Candidatus Thiodictyon syntrophicum: one gene and its partner. The protein of the gene in region 1 binds, or shares a complex with, the protein of each later gene. Links are inferred from orthologs where the notes say so. Each region holds a gene or a part of one and is shown on either strand. Other genes may lie near its edges. The genes, in order: eno and THSYN_RS37040.

What was found.
Region 2: the proteins of eno (region 1) and THSYN_RS37040 are in contact, whole or in part, in a solved structure (PDB 2FYM), measured with the Escherichia coli proteins. The link is inferred for Candidatus Thiodictyon syntrophicum from one-to-one orthologs.

Annotation. Positions count from the first base shown.
Region 1 is NZ_CP020370.1:4,823,067-4,827,381, forward strand. The notes cover bases 1,502-4,315. They hold eno (phosphopyruvate hydratase), read right to left. Parts: upstream 3,641-4,315; coding sequence 2,363-3,640; downstream 1,502-2,362. Other genes in these bases: ispD (2-C-methyl-D-erythritol 4-phosphate cytidylyltransferase), read right to left, coding at 1,502-1,902; ftsB (cell division protein FtsB), read right to left, coding at 1,909-2,382; kdsA (3-deoxy-8-phosphooctulonate synthase), read right to left, coding at 4,007-4,315. Outside these bases: tRNA pseudouridine(13) synthase TruD, read right to left, coding at 1-678; ispF (2-C-methyl-D-erythritol 2,4-cyclodiphosphate synthase), read right to left, coding at 713-1,201; more of ispD, read right to left, coding at 1,195-1,501. UniProt on the Escherichia coli protein: Catalyzes the reversible conversion of 2-phosphoglycerate (2-PG) into phosphoenolpyruvate (PEP). It is essential for the degradation of carbohydrates via glycolysis.
Region 2 is NZ_CP020370.1:5,326,602-5,338,558, reverse strand. The notes cover bases 2,956-7,455. They hold THSYN_RS37040 (Rne/Rng family ribonuclease), read right to left. Parts: upstream 7,059-7,455; coding sequence 3,156-7,058; downstream 2,956-3,155. In the rest of the region: heme exporter protein CcmB, read right to left, coding at 1-300; cytochrome c biogenesis heme-transporting ATPase CcmA, read right to left, coding at 322-939; THSYN_RS22535 (HVO_A0114 family putative DNA-binding protein), read right to left, coding at 1,078-1,395; THSYN_RS22530 (hypothetical protein), read left to right, coding at 2,172-2,867; THSYN_RS22515 (RluA family pseudouridine synthase), read left to right, coding at 7,823-8,806; THSYN_RS22510 (HAD-IA family hydrolase), read left to right, coding at 8,803-9,471; THSYN_RS22505 (S49 family peptidase), read left to right, coding at 9,851-10,855; THSYN_RS22500 (class I SAM-dependent DNA methyltransferase), read left to right, coding at 10,919-11,957. UniProt on the Escherichia coli protein: Endoribonuclease that plays a central role in RNA processing and decay. Required for the maturation of 5S and 16S rRNAs and the majority of tRNAs. Also involved in the degradation of most mRNAs.

The DNA of each region.
Region 1 (4,315 bases):
GTCCCAGTCGCCGCGGGTCAGGCGTGCGGCCAGGACCTGGTTGAAGACCTGGGAGCGGGCGGCGGAGAGCCAGAGGCCCTGCTGGTGGCGCGAGGGGCGGCGGATGGCGCCGTGAAAGAGGGCGTCGGCGCGGGCCAGGTTGGCGCCGTTGCGGCCGAAACGCTGTTCGCCGAAGTAGTTGGGGACGCCCAGGGTGCGGATGGCGGTGATCCGCTCGGCGAGTCGGTCCGGGTCAGGCGCCCAGTTGCGCACCCGGATACGGAAGCGGTTGCCGGCCAGGGCGCCGCGGCGCAGTTTGCGGCGGTGGGGGTGGACCGCCAGGACCTCGATGCCCTCGACGGCCAGGGCGGACCAGTCGGGTTCGCGCTCGCGCGGGCGCGGCAGGGAGAACCACTGGCTGGTGACGGCGCGGCGGTCCTTGAGCCCGGCGTAGCCCAAATCCTTCGGGTCGACCCCAGCGGTCGCGGCGAGTCGGCCAGCGACCCATTCGGTGTTCTGGTCGGTCTTGCGCACCCAGAGCAGGAGGTGGTCGCCGTCACCGTCCGGCGGGAAGCCCAAGACCTCCTCGACTTCAAAGTCTGCGGGTTCGACCCGCAGGCGGCCGGTGCCCAGGGGGGCGCCGTGGGCGCGCGGGAGGGCGTGGAAGGGGCTCCAGGTCGGTCCAGTCGGGTGCGTCATCTCTTCATTTGCGTTTGTTTGCGTTCATTTGCGGCTAATCATCTTTCGGCCTTCCTTCCTCCAACAGAACCACGGCGCAGGCTGCAATCCCCTCCCCGCGCCCGGTGAACCCCAGCCGCTCGGTGGTGGTGGCCTTGACGTTGACGCGCGCCGGGTCACAGCGCAGATCCGCGGCGAGCAGGGCGCGCATGGCGGCGATATGGGGGGCCATCTTGGGGCGCTCGGCGACGATGGTCACATCGGCGTTGTGGACCTTGAGCCCGAGCCCGGTCAGGCTCTCCAGGACACGGCGCAGCAGGATGCGGCTGTCGATCCCGGCGTAGGCGGCATCGGTGTCGGGGAAGTGGTGACCGATGTCGCCCAGGCCCGCGGCCCCCAGCAGGGCGTCGCACAGTGCATGGATGGCGACATCGCCGTCGGAGTGGGCGACCAGTCCCTGGTCGTGGGGGACCGTTACCCCGCACAGGATCAGGGGGCGCCCGGGGGCGAAGCGGTGGACGTCGAAACCCTGGCCGATCAGCATGAGGATGCCTGTGTGTCGAGATAGAAGCGGGCGAGCGGAAGGTCCTCGGCCCTGGTGATCTTGAGATTGTCCGCATGTCCCTCGATGAGGCGCGGGGCGAGCCCCATGCGCTCCATGGCGCCGGCGTCATCGGTCACGAGATCCCCGGCCGCGATGGCGTCCTGCAGCGCCGCGCGCAGGGCGCCCAGGCGGAACATCTGGGGGGTGTAGGCGTGCCACAGGGTCGTACGGTCCAGGGTACAGCGGATGCGCCCGGCGGCATCGGCGCCCTTCATGGTGTCGCGCACCGGCACGGCGAGGATGCCGCCCACCGGGTCGGCGGCCAGTTCGGTGATCAGCCGGTCGAGATCGGCCCGGCGCAGACAGGGACGGGCGGCGTCGTGGACCAGCACCCAGTCGGCCGGATCGGCCTCCGCGGCCAGGGCCTCCAGGGCGTTCATCACGGAGTGACAGCGCTCGGCGCCGCCCGCCACCCGCCGCACCTTGGGGTGATCGGCATAGGCGGTCGCGGGCCAGAAGCCGTCCTCCGCGCCCAGGGCGACCCAGACGCCACTGATGCGCGCGTCCTCAATGAAGGGGGCCAGGGTCCAGTCGATGACCGGGCGACCGGCCAGGTCCAGGTATTGTTTGGGGATGGCGGCACCCAGACGGCGGCCGACACCGGCCGCCGGGAGCACGGCCCAGAAACGCTGATCAGTCATTCGTGTTCATTGGCGTTCTTCGCGGGCTGGCGGCTCTTTCTTCGGTCCGGCCGGACTGCTTTTCTTGTGGCGTGGTGCCGGTGTCGCAGGCTCGGTATCGGGCGGGGCCGGGACCGCGGGGAGCGGGGAGCGCTCGATGACCTGGATGAAGGCCTCACCGCCCTTGATCATGCCCAGTTCGTCGCGCGCCCGCTCCTCTAGGGCGGCCTCACCGGAGCGCAGGTCCTCGACCTCCGCCTGGAGTTCCTGGTTGCGGGTGCGCAGCCGCTCAAGCTCGGCCTTCTGGGCGACGATCTCCAGATTCAGCCCGTGCAGGTCCGCACGGCTCCCCGGTCCGACCCAGAGCCGGTATTGGAGTGCCGCGAGCAGCACGATCAGTACGAGGATCAGCAGGCGCATGGACGGGAGCGGCAGGGCACTGACCGCCGACCGGAGGGTACCGGCCGGCGGTGCGTCGGCCTCAGAGCCAGCGGAAGGCATTGCGGCCGGCATAGACGGCCTCGTCGCCCAACTGGTCCTCAATGCGCATCAACTGGTTGTACTTGGCGACGCGGTCGGAGCGCGACAGGGAGCCGGTCTTGATCTGACCGGCGGCGGTGGCGACCACCAGATCGGCAATGGTCGTGTCCTCGGTCTCGCCGGAGCGGTGGGAGACCACCGCGGTGTAGCCGGCGGCATGGGCCATGGCGATCGCCTCCATGGTCTCGGTCAGGGTGCCGATCTGGTTGACCTTGATCAGGATGGAGTTGGCGATACCGCGGTCGATGCCTTGCTTCAGGATCTTGGTGTTGGTGACGAAGAGGTCGTCACCGACGATCTGAATGCGGTCCCCGAGCCGCTCGGTCAGGCGCTTCCAGCCGTCCCAATCGCCCTCGGCCAGGCCGTCCTCGATGGTCAGGATGGGGTACTGGTTGACCCAGCCCTCCAGCATGGCGATCACGCCGTCGGAGTCGAGCTTGACGCCCTCGCCTTCCAGGTCGTAGACGCCGTCCTTGTAGAACTCGGAGGCGGCCACGTCCAGGCCGATCCAGATGTCCTTGCCCGCCGTGAAGCCGGTCTTGCCGATCGCCTCCAGGATCGCCTCCACCGCGGCCACATTTGAGGGCAGGTCGGGGGCGAAGCCGCCCTCGTCGCCGACGGAGGTGGCGAGCCCGCGGGCCTTGAGCACCGATTTCAGGGCATGGAAGACCTCGGCACCGTAACGCACCGCCTCGCGGATGCTCGGGGCGCCCACCGGCAGGATCATGAACTCCTGGAAGTCGACGCTGTTGTCGGCGTGCTGACCGCCGTTGATGATGTTCATCATCGGCACCGGCAGCCGGTAGGGGCCGGCGCTGAGCGAGCGATAGAGCGGCAGGGCGCGCTCTTGGGCGGCGGCATGGGCGGCGGCGAGCGAGACCCCCAGGAGCGCATTGGCGCCGAGCCGGGACTTATTCTCGGTGCCGTCCAGTTCGATCATGGTGCGGTCGATCGCGCCCTGCTCGGTCACCTCCATGCCGACCACGGCGTCCTTGATCTCGCCCTCGATGCGCCCGACGGCCTTAAGCACGCCCTTGCCGCCGTAGCGGCCCTTGTCACCGTCGCGCATCTCCAGCGCCTCGCGCGAGCCGGTGGAGGCCCCGGAGGGGACGATGGCGCGGCCGATGGCGCCGTCGGCGGTGATGACGTCGGCCTCCACGGTGGGGTTGCCGCGGGAATCCAGGACTTCACGGGCACGGACATCGACGATTTCGGACATGGTGGCTCTCTCTTGGTCAGTTATAAGGTTAACAAGGGTAACGAATCGGGAACATCGTCAGCGCAGCGGAGGGCACCTTCACAGGCTGGAAATTAGATAGGATTAACAGAATTTTTCAAGCTTTACAGGATGATGACCCTAGAAAGAGCAGTTATCCACAGATGAACACAGATTATCACAGATGATTCATTGACTTACGCTTGGCCGGGGGCTCACCTTGCCGGTGATTGTGACATCAGCGATAAGCGCATGACAATTCAAAGAAAATTTGTGTTCATCTGTGTTCATCTGTGGATTTTAGGATTACTGGGCAGGACCCAGGATCGGAAAGGCCTGCGAAATCCTGTCAATCCTGACCATTTATTATCATGTAATCGCATCTTCGGCGAAAGGAGCGGACTTGACCAGTCGGTCGATCGCGACCAGGGTGGCGAGCAGGTCACGCATCTGGCCCAAGGGCCAGGCGTTGGGGCCGTCGCTCATGGCCTGATCCGGGCGCGGGTGCGTCTCCATGAAGACGCCGGCCACTCCCGCGGCCACCGCCGCGCGCGCCAGCACCGGGACGAACTCGCGCTGCCCGCCCGAGCGGTCCCCCTGCCCCCCCGGCAACTGCACCGAATGGGTGGCATCGAAGACCACCGGGCAGCCGGTGGCGCGCATCACCGCCAAGGAGCG
Region 2 (11,957 bases), 510 kb from region 1 along the record:
CGTGACCTTGGCAAGGGTCAGCAGCACCAGCGGCTGATCGGTCAACAACAGTTGCTCCAGGGTCCCGTCCTCATAGTCTGCGGCGAATAGCCGCTCCAGGGCCAGCATGGACGCCAGCAGGGCCGCCACCCAGACCACGCCCGGGCCCAGGACCCGCAACACCGCCCGCTCGGTCCCCACGCCCAGCGGGAACAGACTCACCACGATCACGAAGAAAAAGAGTGTGGTCAGCACGTCGGTACGCCGCCGCAGGGCCAACAGCAGATCGCGGTGCAGGACGCTCCAGAAAACCCTGAACATCTGTCTTAAGTCCTTGCGCGCTCAGGCGCCCAGATCCAGGTGACGCCCCTGACCCGAGGTCAGGGGCACCGCCTGGTGGGTGGTAAGCACCGCGAGTCCGCCCGCCGCCACATGACCGGCGATCAGGCCCTGGAGCAGGTCCACCGCGTCCAGGTCCAGCGCGGTAAAGGGCTCGTCCAGGATCCACAGCGGCGCCCGGCTCAGGATCAGCCGCGCCAGGGCCACCCGCTTTTTCTGTCCCTGCGACAGCATCCGTGTCGGCAGGTCCTCGAAGCCGGCAAGCCCCAGCCGCCCCAGTGCCGCCCAGAGCGCGTCGCGGCCCACCCGGTCGCCGTCGAGCGTTGCCGCCAGGCGCAGATTCTCCACTCCGGTCAGGTCCCCTTTGATGCCGTTCAGATGGCCCAGATACAAGAGATCCCTCCGGAAATCCTCCGCCAGGGTCCGGATCGATTCGCCCTTCCAGTACACCTCGCCGGCGTCCTGGGTAAAGAGCCCGCAGAGGGTCCGCAGCAGGGTCGTCTTGCCGCTGCCGTTGCGCCCGCGCACATGCAGCAGGGTTCCGGCCTCGATCTGAAAGTCCAGTGCGCAGAACAGCAAACGGTCGCCGCGCCGACATTCGAGCTTCGCCACCTGGAGCATGGGGTCGGGCAATCCGTAAGCGGGGTAGGGGGTCAAGACGTCGCCCCGTCCGGACCCCGACTGCCGGGGCGAGGTCGCAAGGGCCGATCGGGACGGCGAAAGGCGGCAACCTTAAACGCTGGGGACGGTTTCTACAACTTAACGGAAGTTCACGAAGGGAAAGTCAATCGCACCAGCGGGGGTCTTTTCCAGCAGCCCGGCGTTTAGCAATATCTGCACATCGGTATGGACCGCTTTCACATCACGTCCGACCCGGCGCGCGGCCTCGCGCACACTGACCGGTCCAGCGCCGGCCAGTGCCAGCAGGAGCCCCCAGCGTTTCGGTGTCAGGGTCCGCCACAAATCGGCGACGCTGGCGAAGGTGCTCCAGGCGCCTTGCGGCTCGCCGGCCATCGCCCGCAGAAAGCGGGCGTTGGTCTCGTCGCGGCTGGCGATGCCAATGGTGACCGCGTTCATGTCAGTTCCTCCGGGCGTCGACTTGACGCCAGAAATCGGCGAGCAGATCGCTCGTTCAGCAGTTCTTGCGCCTTCATGGAGGAAGGATCAACGCTGCGGCGGGCGTTGTCAATGGGAACAAGGCCCGGTGTTGACAACCGTGCCCTTCGGGGCTTCGGCCGAGCGGCTGGGGCAGGGGAACATACCCGCCGAGGGGCGGGCGGCAGGTGGTCAGTTGGTGCGTTGGCCGTCGCTGCGAGTCTCGACTGTGAACCGTGTTTGGAATCGCGCATTTTCAGGGTAGTGTTCGCAATAGGAACGGAATTTCTCCTGATGGGTTGACGGGGCATTGGGCATGGATTAGCCTCAGCCACGCCGGTGTGGAAGGGACGCTGGGCAGGGGTGGGCGCGCGACAGAATCTGTCTCGTCACGAGGACGTATCCGTACGGACTCGGCCGGGGTCAGGGCCGCCAACGGGTAGTCTCTTTCGTAAGCAGGTTCGGCATATGCGGTGTTTAACTGGAACCCGGCGCGGCATTAAAGCGATATGTTTGATATCGTTGATGATGTTTGCGTCTGTGGCATTCGCTCGAACAGTCGTCAAACTGTTCGATACTGACACCGGTGATGCGCTGACCAGTTACGTTCCGGTGCCGCCGTTGGAAATCGGTACAAATTTGCGGCCGGGTCGGCATTCGGTGATGTTTGAAATGATGGAATGTTAAGCGCTCTCAGCCCCGGCGGAGGCGCCGGTCTTGATCTTTTAATTCCCCAACGTCCATAGCGAGGTTCAGACATGCAGATCTTCAATCCCTTCAGGCGCGGTCGATGGCTTGCCGCGGTGCGAGTGCTCGCGGCGCTTTCGGTCCTGACGATTGCCTTCGCGGCCCCTGCGAACGCTGATTGTGACGTGCCCCAAACCCCTACGTTCGACAAACCTTTTACCGCCACGGACGTCATCGCGTCGTTCGCCGACGCTGAGTGCACGTTGCAGAAGCTTACCAGCGATACTGTTTTTTATCGCTACTACAGCTACCCTGAGGCTCCCAGCATCAATATCGGTCGTTTTTTGACCACCAACCTTTATGAAATAAATTCAGAGGCGATCGTAAAGTTGGCGCTTTATCCCTTCCCGCCCAATGTGCAGTTTCAGAACTTTGCCTATTACCGGGAGCAGGTGCTGGTCAAAGCCCAGACCGAATTGTACGTCGGGCTCGCGGGCCCTCAACCAGCCGCCGATACCGGTTCCTGCTATACCGGCGGGGCCTCACAGTATTTTTTTTCCGGCGTCGATATCAGCACCAATCCCAGCTTTACCTTTACCTGGCAAGCCGCGCTCACCAAGGATACGAACTACGTGAATCAATATGGCGTCGGTGATCCCTGTAATGTGGTGCCGCTACCCGGTACGCTGGGGCTGCTGGGGATCGGCGCTTGCTTGCTGCTGACCAGGGTGAATACCAGGCGCCGGGTGAGTCGGCCTTGGTCATAACGCCGGCCAGTGCCCTTGCGGCAACCCGTCGCGGCCTGGGGGCCGCTCCTACGGCGTAGGAGCGGCCCCCAGGCCGCGACGGATGTCGCCCTTGAGGTGGCCGGAGGTTATGAGCAAGGCTGGCGCGCAATGTCGTTACGTCAAGCGCTGCCGGCTCCCACGCGCAGCGCACTGCCATTAAGTCAAGCCTCGCTTCCAGTCCGGCCCGGCCTGGGAGCGCCGCACCCCAGTGCGGCGCGATCCCGCAGCTAACCCCGTTCAGCCCTCGGGGGTGCAGCCCCGCTTTGGTCAGAGGGCGGCGTGCTCGTCGCGGGCCGGAGTCGGTGCTTGCTCGGCAGGTGCGTCAGCGGCGGGTGCCGGGGGCGACAGTTGCTCCGCGGTCGTGGCGGCGACGGGCGCCGGCTCGGCGGGTACGTCGGCGAGCGGGGCCGGCGCGGCGGTGACCGGGGGCGGGGGTGGCGCGGGCTCGGCCGGTGCTTCGGCGACCGGGGTCGGTGGCGGTGCGGGCTCGGCCGGTGCTTCGGCGACCGGGGGCGGTGTCAATTCCGCAGGCGCTTCGGCGACCGGGGTCAGGGCTGGCGCATGGTCGGCCGGGGCCGCGGCCGGGGTCGGGGTCAGGGGCGGCGCCTGATCGGCCGGCATTTCGGCGACCGGTGTAGGCTCGGCCGGCGCTGCGGCGACTGGGGGCGGCACTGCCTCGGGCGTCGTTTCGGCGACCGGCGCCGGGGCTTGTCCGGCATCCATGTCGCTGGCCGATGACGGGGCCCCTGCGTCCGTGGCCGCGACCGCGCCCAAGGCCGGCTGGGTTACAGCGACGAATTCGCCGGGCTGGTCGCCATCCGGCGCGCGCTGGGACTCGCCGCCTGGTGCGGGCGGGGTCAAAGCGCTCTGCGGCGGCACGACCGGGCCTTGGGGTGCCGCGTCCGGGGCACCTGGTCGTGGGCCGAGGTCGTTCCGCGGTTCGTCGGCGCTCTCGGCGCTGGCCGGCGTCGTCTCGTCAGTGGCATCGTCGGTCGCCGCGGCGCGGGCGGCCTCGGCGCCGGGACGCCGCCGATTGCGGCCGCCGCGGCGACGCCGGGGCCGGGGGCGGCCGGCCGGGTCCTGGACGGCCGCGTCGGTGCCCTCGGCGGGGTCGTCCCCATCGCCCGGGTCGGTGTCGGACTCGTCCTCGTCGCCCTCCAACTCCGCGCCCTGGTCGGCGGTGAGGTGCGGCCCGGCCGCACCGGCCGGGACCGCGTCAGTGGCCGCCGCCGTGGGATAGACCGGGTAGGTGTCGTAGTCGTCGTCGTCCCAGTGGTCCTCCTCCGGGGCGGTGGGGATGGCGGTCCGGGCCCAGGGGTCGGGGGCCGTGGTGGCGGCGTGCTGGTGTGCGGAGCGCTCGGCCGTGGCCGCGTCCCGGTCCCAGTGCGGGGGCGCGGCGGGGGCCTCGAAGGCGCCGACTGTGTCGTCGCCGACCGGGGCGGTGGCCGGGGTCGGGGCGACGGGTGCCGCGTCCAGGGCCGGCGTCCGCAGTGCCTGGTCGCCGGGCGCGGACTGGTCGGCGACCTCGGTCAAGGCGAGCGCACTGACCGCGACCAGGGTCTCGACCGGGGGCTGTGCGCCAGGGTTCACCGCGTCCGGGGCGGATTCGCCCGCGGCGGTGTGGCGTGCCTGGTCGGTCCAGGGCCGCTCCCGCGCCGCGTCCTGGTCGGCTGCGGGCGGACCCGCCGGGGTGCGCTCGCGGGTCTGGTGCCCCCGCGGCGCCTGGCCGGGGGACCGGGCCTCCCGTGGGGTTGCGCCGGTCGGCTCCCGGTTGGGCTCCCGACCAGGCTCAGGGGCAGCTTCCCGCTGACCACCGGCGGCGCGGGCCTCATCGCCGACCCCCGGCTCGTCACGCCGCCCGCGACCGCGACCGCCGCGGCGGCTGCGCGGCTCGCCCTCACGGCGCTCACGCGGTTGCTCCCCGGTCTCGGGCCGCGCGCCGTCCGGCCGCGGCTGGGCGCGCTGGGCCTCGCGGCCGCTGTTGCGCTCGGCGCCCCGGTCGGCCGCTTGGTCTTCGGGCCGTTCCGCGATCCGATCCGGGGTCCGACCCGTGGTCCGATCGGCGGGCTTGTCACCCGGGCGCTCGGCTCCGCGCTCGGTGGGCCGCTCAGTCTGCCGCTCGCCCGGCCGCACGCCTTGGCGCTCGGCCCCGCGACCGCCGGTACGCGGGCGCTCCGGCTCGCCGCGACCCTGGGCGGGTGCCGCCGCCCCCGGGCGCTGGTCACGACCTTCGTCACGCCGCCCCTCGCGTCGGCCCTCTTCGCCGCGCGGGCGCTGACCCTGGTCGGGCCGGCGCTGGCCGCCCTGCGGCGGGCGCTCGGTCCGGTTGGCCCGCTCCTCGGTGTCGATCGGACGAATGGGCGGCTGCGCGATGGGTTCTACGCGGGGGGCGAAGAGCCCGGTCCAGATGCGCTTGAGCAGGTTTTCCGCGGCCGGTCGATCCTGGGTCTGGGGGTCCTGGGGATCGGCATAGCGCGCGGGCTCGCGCTCGGGGGCGCGGGCGGTCCAGGCGTTATCGGGCCGCTCCGGCTCGGGCGCCGGTTCCCGCGTGGGCATGGGGGAGGTCGGGGTGATGGCCTTGACCGTCGGCTCTTCGCTGCGGGTCGACTCGCTCGCCCGCGCGTGGGTGCCGCCGACCGACTGGGGCAGGACGGCCAGCTCGTAGCTGGGCCGCTCGTCGGGTTGCTTGGTCAGGTCCTGGCTGCGCTGGCGCTCGATCTGATAGTCCGGGGTCTCGATGTGCTTGTTGGGCAGCAACAGGACCTGGACCTCCTGACGCGCCTCGAGCTCCAGGATGGCGCGGCGCTTTTCGTTGAGCAGGAAGGTGGCCACGCTGACCGGCAGGTGGGCGATGATGCGCTCCGAGCTGTCCTTCATCGCCTCCTCTTCGATGATGCGCAGGATGGACAGCGCGAGCGACTCGACGCCGCGGATCTTGCCCTGCCCATGGCAGCGCGGGCACTCGCTGGTGGTGGAGTCACCCAGCGACGGCCGCAGGCGCTGGCGCGACATTTCCAGCAGCCCGAAGCGGGAGATGCGTGCCACCTGGACGCGGGCGCGGTCGTGCTTCAAGGCATCGCGCAGCCGGTCTTCCACCGCGCGCTGGTTCTTGGGCGGGGTCATATCGATGAAGTCGATGACGAAGAGCCCGCCCAAGTCGCGCAGGCGCAACTGGCGGGCGATCTCGTCGGCGGCCTCCAGGTTGGTGTTGAGCGCCGTCTCTTCGATATCCGCGCCCTTGGTGGCGCGCGAGGAGTTGATGTCGATGGCGGTCAGGGCCTCGCCGTGATCGATGACGATGGAGCCGCCGGAGGGCAGGCGCACCTCGCGCTGGAAGGCGGTCTCGATCTGGCTCTCGATCTGGTAGCGGGTGAAGAGCGGCACCTCGTCCTGGTAGATCCGCAGCTTCTTCAGGTTGCCCGGCATCACCTGGCGCATGAAGGCCTCGGCCCGGTCATAGACGGCCCGGTCGTCGATCACGATCTCGCCGATGTCCACCCGCAGGTAGTCACGGATGGAGCGGATGATGACGTCGCTCTCCTGATAGATCAGGAAGGGCGCGCGGCGCCCGGCAGCGGACGACTCGATCGCGCGCCAGAGCTGGAGCAGGTAGTCCAGATCCCACTGGAGTTCTTCGGTGTTCTTGCCCACACCGGCGGTGCGCACGATGAGCCCCATGTCGTCGGGGATGGCGAGCTGGCTCATGACATCGCGCAGTTCGCTGCGGTCCTGGCCCTCAATGCGGCGCGACACCCCGCCGGCGCGCGGGTTGTTGGGCATCAGTACCAGATAGCGGCCGGCGAGCGAGACGAAGGTGGTGAGCGCCGCGCCCTTGCTGCCGCGCTCCTCCTTGTCGATCTGCACCACCACCTCGCGGCCCTCGCGCACCACCTCCTTGATATTGATGCGGGTTCCGGGCTTGGCGGTGTCGGGCTCGAAATAGATGCGGGAGATTTCTTTCAGCGGCAGGAAGCCGTGGCGGTCGGCGCCGTAGTCGACGAAGGCGGCCTCCAGGCTCGGCTCGACACGGGTAATGGTGCCTTTGTAAATGTTGGCCTTTTTCTGTTCGCGGCCGGGGGATTCGATATCGAGGTTATAGAGGATTTGACCATCGACGGTCGCCACGCGCAACTCTTCCGGCTGAGTCGCGTTGATCAGCATTCTTTTCATCTTGTTCCTTTTCTTATTCCGGGCGCAGGTCCCGCCGATGGCCAGCCCCGGCGGCACGCGGCGGCCGTCAGCCGCCGCGGGGCCGGGCGGCGCCGCCGCAAGGGCGGCGGCGCGCGGCCGGGGTCCGGTGTCTCGCCGGCGGGCCGCGATGATCGCGGGCCGCACCGGGGCAGGACATGCGCGTCCGATTTCTAAGTGTTAGGGTCGCGCCTCGAGGCGTGACCGCGTTTATTTGGGGCGCCCCCGGTCTGGGCGGCGTCCCGCCGTTAAAGCGGTGTCTGGGGGTCGACCATGCGCGTGCCTTGCGCCGCGGGGCGCGCCGGGCGGCCAGGGTGTAGAATCCACGTCGACCCGCGGACTGCACCGACACCGGCCCATTGGGAGCCGGCCTATCGAACCGCCATCTCGAACCTTTCTTTAAACCTTGGCCCGCCGGGCTCGTCCGGCGACCGGCGCCGACGCGGCGCGCACGGGGCCTCAGGGCTGCGCGCACCGCCGACGAAAACGTTCTTGAGTCTTTCGCTCGCCAGCGCAAGCGCCGAATACTAACAGTGAATCCTTATGCCAGCAATGAAGCCGCGGGATCGGGTGCGAACCCGTTGAACCCACGTCAGTCCCGTTTCTATCCCCGCTCGGGTCCCGGCTCGCGCAAAGAGCCCGATCCCGGCCCGGCCAAGGGGGCTGCCGCGCGTCGTCCAGCGCCGGTCAAGGCCCCGGCCGCCGCGCCCCCGCCGACCCTCCTCGAGCGCGTCCCCGCCGTAGTCGTGGTCTGCGTCGACCCGGAGTCGGCGGGTCAGCGCATCGACAACTTCCTGCTGCGACACTTGAAGGGCGTCCCGCGCAGCCACCTCTACCGGGTTCTGCGCCGCGGCGAGGTCCGTGTCAACAAGGGCCGGATACAAGCCGACTACCGGCTCAAGACCGGCGACCTGGTGCGGATTCCGCCCCTGCGCACCCCCACGCCCGAGGCCCCGGTGCGGGCCCCGGACAGCCAATTGGACCGCCTCGCCGCGGCCATCCTGTTCGAGGACGAGCGCCTGCTGGTGATCGACAAGCCCTCCGGGCTCGCCGTGCACGGCGGCAGCGGCCTGTCCTATGGGCTGATCGAGTCACTGCGGCAACTGCGCCCCGGGGCCGAACTGGAACTGGTGCACCGGCTGGACCGCGACACCTCCGGGTGTCTGGCGATCAGCAAGCGCCGCAGCACGTTGCGCGAACTGCACCGGCTGATCCGCGCCGGCGCCATGGACAAGCGCTATCTGGCCCTGATCCTGGGCGACCTGTCGGACGCGGAGGTCACGGTGGACGCCCCCCTGACCAAGAACCTCGACCAGGGCGGCGAGCGGGTGGTCAAGGTGGACCGCGTCGCCGGCAAGGAGGCGCGGACGCAATTTCGCCGCCTGCGCCGATTGCCGCTGGCCGGGGTCGACGGTGCTGCGGGGTGGGCGACCCTGGTCGAGGCGCGCCTGATCACCGGGCGCACCCACCAGATCCGCGTCCATGCCGCCCACCTGGGGACCCCGCTCGCGGGGGACCCCAAATACGGCGACTTCGAGGCCAATCGGCGCCTCAAGGCCCTGGGGCTCGGCCGGCTGTTCCTGCACGCCAGCGCGCTTGGCGTGCGCGCCGAGTACATGGACGCGCCGCTGCGGGTGGAGTCGCCGCTGCCGGCCGAGTTGGAACAGGTCTTGGCGCGCCTGGCGGCGGGCGACCCCGGTGCGGAGTCGGGCGGGGGCGGGCCGGGATGAGCTTTTCACTCATCGTCTTCGACTGGGACGGCACCCTGATGGACTCGCAGGCACGCATCGTCGACTGCCTCCAGGCCGCCTTCCTCGAGGTCGGCCAACCCAGGCCCAGCCGGGAGGCCGCCGCCGACATCATTGGTCTCGGGCTGGACGAGGCCATGGCGCGCCTGTGGCCCGCCGCCGATGCGGCGCAGCGACAGCGGGTCGCCCACCACTACCGGCGGCACTTCCTGGTGGACAATACCACCCCCGCGGCGCTCTTTCCGGGCGCACTGGAGACCCTGGAGCGGCTGGGCGCCGCGGGCTATCTGCTCGCGGTGGCCACCGGCAAGAGCCGCCGGGGGCTCGACCTGTCCCTGGCCGAGACCGGGCTTGCCGGGCATTTTCAGGCCACCCGCTGTGCCGACGAGAGCTTTTCCAAGCCGCACCCCCAAATGTTGCTGGAGATCATGGACGAGTTGGGCGTCGCGCCCGCCTGCACCCTGATGATCGGCGACACCGAATACGACCTGCAGATGGCCGCGAATGCCGGCGCCGGCGCCCTGGCCGTCTGTTACGGGGTCCACGCACCCGAGCGGCTGCGCGCCCTGCGCCCCCTGGCCTGTTTGAACTCGCTCGCCGCCATCCCGGACTGGCTGCGGCAGACGGACGGGGCTGCGGTTGCTTGAGCAGTTCCCAAGGCTACAGCGGCGCTCGGTCCGCACAGCGGACCCTACGGGCTCGCCGCGATTGCCGGACTGGCTGCGGCAGATGGCCGGGATGCGGTTGCTTGGGCAGTTCCCAAGGTTAGGGCGGCGCTCAGTTCGCATAGCGGACCCTCCGGTTGGTCGCGGCCCGTAGGGTCCGCTGTGCGGACCAAAGGCCCTGGATCGACTGCGTCAGGCGGGAGGCCCGGCATCCTGTCGCATCTTACATGTATCACGTACCGGCCCCAACGGGGTCGAACATACCAGCCCAGGGCAACGCCCTGGGATCGTGTCGTTTAATCGGCTTAGCCCTGAAAGGGCGTGACATAACGCCGTAGCACCCTTCACCCGAGAAAGAATGATGAACTGGAAATTCTGGCAGCGTCGCACCGAGCCCATGCCCGCCCCCGGCGACCCGGACTGGGAACGCGCCCTGATCAACCGCGTGGCCCTGGAATACCTGGGGGACCAGCGTCGCGGCCGGCGCTGGGGGAACATCTTCAAGCTCCTGATCCTGCTCTATCTCGTCGGCATCCTGGCGGTGGCCCTGTCGCGCAGCGCCTGGGAGGGGCTCAAGGCCGGCCAGGACCATACCGCGCTGGTCCAGGTGAAGGGGGTCATCTCAGCCGACAGCGAGGCGAGCGCCGACCGGGTGATCTCGGCCCTGCGCGACGCCTTCGAGGCACCGCGCGTCAAGGGCGTCATCCTGCGTATCAACAGCCCCGGCGGCAGCCCGGTCCAATCCGGCTATATCAATGACGAGGTCCGCCGGCTCAAGGAGAAATACAAAAAGGACAAGGGCCATGACCTGCCCGTCTATGCCGTGGCCGTGGATATCTGCGCCTCCGGCGCCTATTACGTCGCGGTCGCCGCCGACAAGATCTACGCCGACAAGGCGAGCCTGGTCGGCTCCATCGGCGTGCGTATCGACGCCTTCGGTTTCGTTGATGCCATGAAGGACTTAGGCGTCGAACGGCGCCTGCTGGCGTCCGGCGCCAACAAGGGCATCCTCGACCCCTTCTCACCGCTCCCCGAGGCCCAGCGCCAATTCATCCAAACGGTACTCGACCAACTGCACCAGCAATTCATCACCGCGGTCAAGACCGGCCGCGGCGACCGCCTCAAGGGCGGCGACGAACTCTTCAGTGGCCTCTTCTGGAACGGTGACCAGGCGCTCACCCTGGGCCTGGTGGACGGCTTGGGCAGTGCAAGCTCAGTCGCCCGCGAAGTGATCGGCGCCGAGACCCTGGTCAACTATACGAAGAAGAAGGACCTGTTCGAGAGCTTCGCCGACCGCTTGGGCGCCAGCGTCGCCAACGGCTTCCTCCAGGTCTTTACGATGCTCGGCGGCGGCACCCCGCGCTGAGCCCGTAGCGGCCTGGAGTCCAAGGCTTCAGCCTTGGCGGCGCAATGCAGGAGACAGGACCCAGTGACACCCGACGAGTTCATCGCCGCCTGGAAGGACAACCCGCTGACCGAACGGGCCGGCGCCCAACAGTGGTTCAGCGACCTGTGCGACCTGCTCGGTGTCCCCAAGCCCCGGGATGCCGACAACTACTGCTTCGAGCGCGGCGCCAGGAAATCCGGCGGGGGCGAGGGCTGGGCGGATGTCTGGCGGCGGGGGTGTTTCGGCTGGGAAAACAAGAAGCCCGGCCGTGACCTGAACGGCGCGCTCAAGCAGCTCACGGACTATGCCCTGAATCTGGAGAGCCCGCCGCTGCTGGTCGTCGCCGACCGCGAGCGGATCATCATCCATACCGCCTTTACCGGCTACCCCGACGAACCCCGCGAAATCCGCATCCATGACCTGAGCGACCCCGCGCAGCGCGAGATTCTGCGCTGGGTCTTCACCGACCCCGAGAAACTCAAGCCCACCAAGTCGTGCCAAGCCATCACCAAGGAGGCCGCGACCAAGTTCGCCAACCTCGCCGAGACCATGCGCAAGCGGGGCGAGGATTGGCAGCGCGTGGCCCATTTCCTGGTACAGTGCCTGTTCTGTCTCTTCGCCGAGGATGAACGGCTGCTGCCGGGCGACCTCTTCGCCGATCTGCTGAAGAATGCACAAGGCGATCCGGGAAAGGCCGCCAAGCGCCTGGGTACGCTGTTCGCGGCGATGCAAAGCCCGCATGGTGAATATGGCGACCATGACATCGCCTGGTTCAACGGCGGGCTCTTCAATACCATCGACATCCCCCCGCTGTCGCCGGCCGACTTGGTTGAATTGCACTCCGCCGCGCGCGACATGGACTGGTGCGCGATCGACCCCACCATCTTCGGGACCCTGTTCGAGCGCGGGCTCGACCCGGCTGCCCGCGCACCCCTGGGCGCCCACTACACCGACGTCGACACGATCGGCAAGCTGATCGATCCGGTGGTGACCCAGCCCCTGCTGCTGGAGTGGGAAGCGGCTCAGGCCATCATCCAGGCGGGGCAAGGCAAAAAGGGGCCAACGCGTAAGGCCCGCGATG